Regions from separate parts of the Embleya sp. NPDC005971 genome, predicted to be linked through region 2. Evidence: riboswitches for the same ligand, from Rfam matches in the RefSeq annotation. Region 2 holds a riboswitch; each other region holds the start of a gene.

Region 1 (2,190 bases), on a different contig from region 2:
CACGCTGCGGCACACCGTGAGCGGCAGCGCGCAGGTCTCCTACGAGGTGAGGGTGCCGCCGGGGCTCGCGGTCCGGGTCGGCACCACCTCGGGGCAGGTCATGCTGACCGGCCTGTCCGGCGATCTGGACGCGCGGACGGCACAAGGCGGCATCCGCGGCGAGCGGTTGACCACGCGTACGGTCGTCGCCCGGGCCGACCGGGACGCGGTGGACCTGTCCTTCGCCGCGCCGCCCGATCGGGTCGACGCCGAAGGCGACAACGCCCGGGTCAGGCTGCCGGCCGGCACCGTCTACGCGACGGACGCGAGCAGCGAGCACGGCTCGGTCAAGGTCGACGTGGCCCGGGATCCGGCCGCACCGCACCGGGTGCGGGTGCATGCCACGTCCGGCGAGGCGGACATCCTCCACACGCGGTAGCGCCGCCCCGTGCGGCTCCGGGCGATGCGCCGGATGGGGGAGTATCACCTCCTCCGACTCGGCCCGCATCCGGGCCGCTTGGACGTCGCGCGCGACGGCCTGGGCAAGCAGCATCCGCAGCACGAGCCCGACGAGCGCAACCCCCAGGACGGCCATGCCCCGTAGGCGACCTCCGCCGCAGGGACCCACCTTCGGATCCATCCGCGTCTCCACCCGTTGTTCCACCCGCGGGTCCAGGCGCGGAGCGGGTTGCCGGTCCCGAGAGGACCCGGCCGGCGTCGGTGGGCGTGAGCGCCGACGAGGCACGACGAGCGGTTTGGTAGCCTATCGCCGCCGTGGTGTACGGGAAGCCGGTCGAATGCCGGCGCGGCCCTCGCCACTGTAGCCGCGGAGTCTCGCGGCCCTCGCCGACCGCTCCCACAGCGGTCGGGGTCACTGGGTGGATCGGGAACGAGCCAACCGGGAAGGCCGGCTGCGGAACGTCGATGCGGAAGCCAGGAGACCGGCCACGGCGCGACATGTTCCACGAGGGTTGGAGAACACATGCCCCGCGCTGCCCTGCGCCCGTTTCGATTCGAACGTTTCATACCTCCGGCGCGCGCCCCGCGTTCCACGCGCTCCGGCCTCGCTGTCGTGGCGATCCTGCTCGTCGGCGCGCTCGGCGCGTGCACGGGTGCGCCCGAGGCCGACAAGCCCGCCGCGGCGGCCGGGAGCAGCCACTCGACGCCGGTGAGCGTGAGCAGGTGCGGCGTCACCACCACCGTGACGTCACCGCCGGCCCGGTTGGTCACCCTCAACCAGGGCGCCACCGAAGTCGCCCTGGCTCTCGATCTACAGACCCGGATGGCCGGGACGGCGTACCTCGACGACGCGGTCCCGGCGCGATGGAAGGCGGCCTACGACACCGTCCCGGTGCTCTCCGAGAAGTATCCGTCCAAGGAGAAACTCCTCGCGGCGCGCCCGGATTTCCTCTACGCCTCCTACTCCAGCGCCTTCACCGACAAGGTGGCGGGCACGCGGGACGAACTGGGTTCCCAGGGCATCACCACCTACCTGTCGCCGTTGGGGTGCGCCGACAGCAAGCAGCAGGCGTCGGCGTCCTTCCAGACGGTGTGGGACGAACTGGGCGATGTCGCCGAGGTGTTCGGTGTCGCACAGCGCGCCGCCGCCATCCGGGACGCGCAGAAGCGGCAACTTGCCGAAGTCACGGCCAAGTCGGCGGGCAAGGGCCTGAACGTGCTCTGGTACGACTCGGGTACCAAAACCCCGTACGTCGGCGCGGGCCACGGCGGACCCCAGCTCGTGCTCGACGCCGTCGGCGCCCGCAACGTCTTCGACACGCTGGCCGGTGGCTGGAAGACCACGAGTTGGGAGCAGGTGGTCGCGGCGGACCCGGACGCCATCGTGCTCGCGGACGCCGGTTGGGACACCGCACAGTCCAAGATCGACTACCTCGAACACGACCCCGTGCTGAACAAGCTCAAGGCCGTCCAGCGCCGTGCGTACGTGGTCGTGCCGTTCTCCGAGTCGACCCCCGGCGTGCTGCTCGCCGACGGTGCCGTCCGGGTATCGGCCGGCCTGGGCAACCTGACCCCGCGTCCGTGACCGTGACGGATCGTCCCGCCGCACGGCTCGCCGGCGCGAGCCGTGCGGCGGTGGCCCTGGCCGTCGCCGCCGTACTGCTGTTGTCCACCGTGCTGCTCGGCCTCGCCGTGGGATCGGTCCACGAGCCGCCGCACGTCGTGGCCGACGTGGTGCTGCGCCGACTCGGT
Region 2 (2,190 bases):
GTGCGCATCATCCGGGCGTACAGGTCGCGGGCGGGCAACTGCCGGACGAACCGGCCGTCCCGCTCGGCGGCTTCGTAGACCTTGTCGAACTCGGCGCCCCACAGGTCCGGCAGTTCGGGCAGCTCGTTCGGGTCGAACAGCGACCAGACGCCGTCCTCCTCGACCCGGCGCATGAACAGGTCCGGCACCCAGTTGGCCAGGTTGAGGTTGTGCGCGCGGCGCGCGTCCTCGCCGGTGTTCTCGCGCAGTTCGAGGAACTCCAGGATGTCCGGGTGCCAGGTCTCCAGGTAGACGCAGGCCGCGCCCTTGCGCCGGCCGCCCTGGTTGACCGCGGCCACCGACGAGTCGAGCGTCTTGAGCCACGGCACGATGCCGTTGGAGTGCCCGTTGGTGCCCCGGATCAGCGAGCCGCGCGAACGCACCCGCGACCAGGCCACACCGATGCCGCCGGCGAACTTCGACAGCCGGGCGATCCGCCCGTACATCTCGTAGATCGACTCCAGCTCGTCCTTGGGCGAGTCGAGCAGGTAGCACGAGGACATCTGGGTGTGCACCGTGCCGGAGTTGAACAACGTCGGCGAACTGGGCAGGTAGGCCAGCGAGGACATCAGCCGGTAGAAGCCGATCGCCTCGCCGGGCTCCTGGGCCAGGCCGCATGCGACGCGCAGCAGGAAGTGTTGCGGTGTCTCGACCACCTTGCGCGAGACCGGGTGGCGCAGCAGGTAGCGGTCGTACACGGTGCGCAGGCCGAAGTACTCGAACCGGCGGTCGCCCTCGACGTCCACGGCGGCGTCCAACTCGGCGGCGTGCCGGGCGACGAACGCCGCGGTCTCCGCGCCGATGATGCCCTCCCGGCGGCCCAGCGCGATGCCGGCGCTGAACGAACCGGCGCCGGCCTCGAACGCCTCGTCGGCGATCCGGCCGGCGAGCAGGCGCGCGGCGAGCCGCGAGTAGCCGGGCTCCTCGGCGATCAGTTCGGCGGCGGTACGCACCGCCAGGTCCGCGGCGGCGGCCCGGTCCGCGCCCTCGTTCAGACCCGCGACGACCCGGCGGACGACCCGATCCGGATCGACCTCCGGCAGATCGCGCGCCTGGGTGCGCACCAGGGTCGCGAGTTGCTCCTCGGGGCTTTCGTCGATCCGCATCCGGGTCGTGCCCACGCTGTCCACAACGGTCACGTGCTCTCTCCTCGCGAGCTCGTACGTACAGTGACCCCGCGCCCGAGGGCACGGGCAGCCGGCAGGTATTCGGACTCGCGGGCATGCCGGGGCACCACCGGGCACGACGTGCTCGGCGGACCGCGGAGTTCCCCATGGTCGTCGGGCCCCGAATGCCTCTCGGCGTTCGGCGCTCCAGGACGACGTTCGTTCCCGCTCACCGTTGCGGGGCAGTCCCGGCTTCGCACCGGGTTCCCTCTTGCCTCGCCGTTCCGCTGAACTCGGAACGGCGAACCAGCTACGTCGCAGAGCATATATGTAGTGGCGGGGTGGTCGTCGCACCCCCAGGTGTTGTGTCGTGTCGCGATTCTCGACGTACCACGGACCGCCGCCGGGGCGGCGGTGGGGTGGTTCGCCCCGGGACGCGTGGGACGCGCGGTGCGCGGATCAGGGGCGACCGGTGCGCGGCCCGGGCCGGGCCGGGCGCGCGTGCCGGGCCGGTCGGTCGTGCGGTCGGTCCACCGGTCGCGGCACCTCCCGACCCGAGTCGCGCCACTCGGCGACCAACGCCTCGTAAACGGGGGTCTCGAACGTCTCGGTGGGCCACGGCCCGAACGGGGCTCGCAGGATCTTCATGCCGACCCAACCGTGCAAGACGGCGTGAAGTAACCACCAACCGGGTGATGCCACTCGGTCGGTTGACGTGTCGACTCGGATACAGGTCGTCGAAACGGACCCGACCCGCCCGTCACGCGGGCGGCGCGCCGCCCGGTCCGGGTGGGGCCGCCGAATCCGGGCCCGGGTCCGGATCGCTCGCCACCCGCAGTTCGGCGAACGCCTCGGCCAGCGCCGCCGCCGTCCAGTGCGCGTTCAGGCCGCTGGGATTGGGCAACACCCAGATCCCGGTGTCGCCGATCGTCTCGGGCTGCCGGCCGACCACCGCCTTGGGCCGGCCGAAGCCGGTCCGGTACGCACCGATGCCCAGCACCGCCAGCCAGGCCGGTCGGTACGCGTGCACCCGGGCGGTGAGCGC
Region 3 (2,190 bases), on a different contig from region 2:
GACACAGTCCGCCTCCACCCATGGAAACTGCGCACCCGGGCCTCGACCCAGGGTGGCCACTGAACCGACCGCGTGCCGCCCGTTCGAGTGCTTCCCGCCCAAGGCCGATGCCGGCAGGCGCCGACTGCGGAACGTGCTGCGTCGCGTCAAGCCCTCCGCACACTACGACTTGCCTTGATATCTCACGTATTGGCGCCAAATCTCGCATTGCGGCGACAGCCCCCGGGCTCGCCCTGGTCATGACGGCCTGGTTGCTCACAGCCCACGGCACCCCGCCACCCCGCCACCCCGCCACCAACGTCCCCACCACGGCCGCCGATTACGGTGCCCGCCGGCCGGCCTCCCGGTCCGCCGGCGACGGCAGCGGCGGCAAGTTCATCCCGGCCACCGGCAGCTCGACGACGCCCGAACCGCCCAACACGATGCAGTCCGCACTCGCCCTGGCCGCGGCCGGCGTCGAGGAGGCCACCTTCGAGGACACAGTGGACCGGCTCAAGGCTGCGGCGCCCCCGACCCGCTCGCCACCCGGCAGTCCGTATGGGGCGCGGCCGGAACCCCGTTCCCGCTGAACCCCTCCTTCACCACTCCGCTCCCCCTCCCCCGTGCGTCCCCTGACCCGGCCCCGGTGCCGGCCGCAGGCGGGGAGCCCCGAGTGTGGGGCTCCCCCTGTGGTGGAAACCGGCCGGCCCAGGCACTTCGGCACCGCGGCGAAGGGTCACCGCCGCGCCGGGTCCTCCCCACCGGTCGGCGGTCGGAACGAACACGACACCGGATCGCGAACACCGGCCCCACCGATGCGTCGCCGGCCGTTGTCCGCGTCTTCGGCGCGTGCTCGCCCCATCCGGCTCGTGCGGTGGCTCCCCGGGGGCGCCCTCGGCCGGCTAAGCTGTCGCACGCAGTCGGTTCGCCCTGCCATCCGGGTAGGCGCGTCGTAAGAGGGAACCCGGTGTGAATCCGGGACTGCCCCGCAGCGGTGAGTGGGAACGACCGCCGTCAACCAGCACTGGACCCGACTCGGGTCCGGGAAGCGACGGCCAGTAGGTGTCCGCCCTTGGCGGATGTGCCCGCGAGTCCGAAGACCTGCCACTGCCCGTGCGCCGCCGATGCGCACGGTGATCTCGGTGACCTCGTGGGCGGGTCGGCGGACAACCGGTGGGACACGTGCGGGAGTACACCGACGTGACCCGTGTGGTTTGCCATTCCCTTCGTGCCTGCGATCCGTCCCGGGATCTTGTCGACAGGCTCGCGAAGGAGAGTTCCGTGACCACCAAGTCCGCAGCCGCGGCGGCCCGTGCCACCGTGTACGGCTATCCCCGTCAGGGCCCGAATCGGGAACTGAAGAAGGCCGTCGAGGGCTACTGGGCCGGCCGCATCGATGCGCAGGCGCTTCGGGACGCCTCGGCCGAACTGCGCCGCGCCAACTGGGAACGCCTCGCCCAGGCGGGCATCCACGAGGTACCCACCGGCGACTTCTCGCTGTACGACCACGTCCTCGACACCAGCGTGGCCGTGGGTGCGATCCCGGCCCGTCATCGCGCCGCCGTCGAAGTCGACGCCCTGGACGGCTACTTCGCGATGGCGCGTGGCACGCAGGACGTGGCGCCGCTCGAGATGACCAAGTGGTTCGACACGAACTACCACTACCTCGTGCCCGAACTCGGGCCGGACACCGTCTTCGAGGCGAACTCCGCCAAACAGGTGGCCGAGTTCGAGGAGGCCGTCGCGCTCGGCCTGACCGCCCGCCCGGTGTTGGTGGGCCCGCTCACCTACCTCCTGCTTGCCAAGCCCGCGCCGGGGGTCGCGGCCGACTTCGAGCCGCTGACCCTGTTGGACCGGCTGTTGCCGGTGTACGCCCGGCTGCTCGCCGACCTGCGTGCCGCCGGCGCCGAGTGGGTGCAGCTCGACGAGCCCGCCCTGGTCCAGGACCGCAGCTTCGCCGAACTGAACGCCGCCAAGCGGGTCTACCGCGATCTCGGCGGCCGCACCGACCGGCCCAAGCTGTTGGTGGCCTCGTACTTCGACCGCCTCGGCGAGGCACTGCCGATCCTGGCCCGGGCGCCGATCGAGGGCCTGGCGCTGGACTTCACCGGGGCCGCCGCCGCCAACCTCGACGCGCTGGCCGCGGTCGGCGGGCTGCCCGGAAAACGTCTGGTCGCCGGTGTCGTGGACGGCCGCAACGTATGGATCAAC
Region 4 (2,190 bases), on a different contig from region 2:
CGAGAGCCGGCTCGATCCGTTGGTGTTGTGGCGTCGATTCGGCCAGTTCCTGGTGGACGTGGTGGCGTCGGCGCTGTTGCCCGGAGCCGCGATGTTCCTGTTCGTCCTGCTGCCCACGCACCCCGACGGTTCGATCCGCAGCGGTCCGCTGACCGCGACGATCACCGCCGGCGTGGTCGTGGTCGCGGTCGCGATCCTGTTCTGGTACTGGGTGCTGCGACCCGCCGAGCACGACGGGCGCACCTGGGGCATGCAGGTGTTCGGCATCCGCGTCGTGGACGTCTCCGGGGGACGCGCCGGCCGACGCCAACTCGGGACCCGTTGGCTGCTGTTGCTCGTCGACGCCTTCGCGCTCGGGGCGATCGGGCTGACCGCGGTGCTCACCAGCGAGCGGCGCCAGCGGGTCGGCGACCGGGTGGCGGGCACCCTGGTGGTCCGCGGTCGCGGACCCGGCCTGGACTGAGCGGCCCGCGCGGTGTCGGGCCGCGGGTCGGTGCCACCCGCCGCCCTCCCCCGTCGCGCCCGCGAACGGCCCGTCCCCGCACCTCGACGGCGTGCCGGAATGCGGCTATTGCTCGACCGCTCCGCCCCTCTTGTGGCCTTGCGCACGGTTTGCAAATGCCACCTTGTCGCCATGTCCATCCGACCACTAGTGTCGGCTCGCCGTGGTGTTCGGGAAGCCGGTTCGATGCCGGCGCGGCCCTCGCCACTGTGATCGGGAAGTTCTCCTCCATCCCCGCGGAAACGTTGAGTCGTCGCCTCGGGGAAGCCACTGGGACCGCTTGCGCGGCCCCGGGAAGGCGGAGACGTGAACGTACGACCCGTCAGCCAGGAGACCGGCCACGGCGATCGTCCGTCCACGAGGTGTTGGAGAGGGACCCTTCCTCATGCATATCGCCGAGGGCTATCTACCCTGGGAACACGCCGTCGCCTGGGGCGTCGCGTCGACCCCGTTCGTCGTACACGGCGCCCGCGCGCTCACCCGCGAGGTGCGCGACCGCCCCGAGAACACCCTGCTGCTGGGCGCTTCGGGCGCCTTCTCGTTCGTCCTGTCCGCGCTGAAGATCCCTTCGGTCACCGGGAGTTGCTCGCATCCCACCGGCACCGGGCTGGGCGCCATCCTGTTTCGACCACCGATCGTGGCCGTGCTGGGCACGATCACCCTGCTCTTCCAGGCGCTGTTGCTGGCGCACGGCGGGCTGACCACGCTCGGCGCGAACGTGTTCTCGATGGCCATCGTCGGCCCGTGGGCCGGCTACGGCGCCTATCGGCTGGCCCGCTCGCTGCTCGATCGACGCGGCGGCACCATGCCGCTGGATGTCGCGGTGTTCCTGGGCGCGTTCGTCGCCGACCTGAGCACCTACTGCGTCACCAGCGTGCAGCTCGCGCTGGCCTTCCCCGACCCCGACAGCGGATTCGCCGGTGCCCTGGCCAAGTTCGGCGGCATCTTCTCGCTCACCCAGATCCCGCTGGCGATCAGCGAGGGTCTGCTGACCGTGCTGGTCGTACGCCTGCTGCGGCAGTCCAGTCGCGGCGACCTCATCCGCCTCGGCGTGCTCACGGACGCGCGGGTCGCCCGCGAGGAGGAGAAGAGCAAGTGAAGCGCTCGACGAAGATCAACCTGCTGATCGTGCTGGCCGTGGTGCTGCTCGCGGCGCTGCCCGTGGTGTTCGGGATGGGCGACCACAAGGACGAGCCGTTCACCGGCGCCGACTCCCAGGCGGAGACCGCGATCACCGAGAACGACCCGGACTACAAACCGTGGTTCAGCCCGCTGTACGAACCGCCGTCCGGCGAGATCGAGTCCGGTCTGTTCGCGTTGCAGGCCGCCCTCGGCGCGGGCGTGGTCGGTTACATGTTCGGCGTCAAGCGCACCCGGCGCCGACTCGCGCCGGAGGCGGCGGATACGCCCGACGAGCCGGCGGACACCACCGGCGAGGCACCGGTATCGGTCCCGGGTCGCTGATTCCGTGTTGCCGATCGACGCGGCGGCGCACGCGAGTTCGTGGCGCCGCCGCCATCCGGCCGACAAGGCCGTGCTCTCCTTCGGGCTGCTCGGATGCGCGGTGGCGCTGCCGCCGTGGCCCGGCGCGGTGCTGGTCGCCGCGACCGTGCTGGTGATCGCGTTCGGGTTCGCGAAGGTGCCCGCCCGGCGACTGTGGCGGGCCGCCCGGGCACCGCTGGGCTTCG

The links. Region 2 has a riboswitch for cobalamin ahead of ABZ374_RS38165 (ribonucleoside-diphosphate reductase subunit alpha). Riboswitches for the same ligand answer to the same signal wherever they lie in the genome.
Region 1: linked by a shared signal. The riboswitch ahead of ABZ374_RS32430 (ABC transporter substrate-binding protein) and the one ahead of ABZ374_RS38165 (ribonucleoside-diphosphate reductase subunit alpha) in region 2 are both predicted to bind cobalamin.
Region 3: linked by a shared signal. The riboswitch ahead of metE (5-methyltetrahydropteroyltriglutamate--homocysteine S-methyltransferase) and the one ahead of ABZ374_RS38165 (ribonucleoside-diphosphate reductase subunit alpha) in region 2 are both predicted to bind cobalamin.
Region 4: linked by a shared signal. The riboswitch ahead of ABZ374_RS00260 (energy-coupling factor ABC transporter permease) and the one ahead of ABZ374_RS38165 (ribonucleoside-diphosphate reductase subunit alpha) in region 2 are both predicted to bind cobalamin.

Annotation. Positions count from the first base shown of each region.
Region 1 covers NZ_JBEXUX010000046.1:33,746-35,935, reverse strand. The annotation lists gene ABZ374_RS32440 (hypothetical protein) at 1-418, shown strand, start outside; partial or broken gene ABZ374_RS32435 (DUF2975 domain-containing protein) at 461-577, opposite strand; cobalamin riboswitch at 719-944, shown strand; gene ABZ374_RS32430 (ABC transporter substrate-binding protein) at 1,052-2,023, shown strand; partial or broken gene ABZ374_RS32425 (iron chelate uptake ABC transporter family permease subunit) at 2,020-2,190, shown strand, end outside.
Region 2 covers NZ_JBEXUX010000064.1:17,076-19,265, forward strand. The annotation lists gene ABZ374_RS38165 (ribonucleoside-diphosphate reductase subunit alpha) at 1-1,145, opposite strand, end outside; cobalamin riboswitch at 1,221-1,471, opposite strand; gene ABZ374_RS38170 (hypothetical protein) at 1,605-1,793, opposite strand; gene mug (G/U mismatch-specific DNA glycosylase) at 1,906-2,190, opposite strand, start outside.
Region 3 covers NZ_JBEXUX010000002.1:227,532-229,721, reverse strand. The annotation lists gene ABZ374_RS03940 (LacI family DNA-binding transcriptional regulator) at 1-63, shown strand, start outside; gene ABZ374_RS03935 (hypothetical protein) at 252-569, shown strand; cobalamin riboswitch at 920-1,085, shown strand; gene metE (5-methyltetrahydropteroyltriglutamate--homocysteine S-methyltransferase) at 1,261-2,190, shown strand, end outside.
Region 4 covers NZ_JBEXUX010000001.1:54,482-56,671, reverse strand. The annotation lists gene ABZ374_RS00265 (RDD family protein) at 1-463, shown strand, start outside; cobalamin riboswitch at 650-860, shown strand; gene ABZ374_RS00260 (energy-coupling factor ABC transporter permease) at 888-1,601, shown strand; gene ABZ374_RS00255 (energy-coupling factor ABC transporter substrate-binding protein) at 1,598-1,966, shown strand; gene cbiQ (cobalt ECF transporter T component CbiQ) at 1,971-2,190, shown strand, end outside.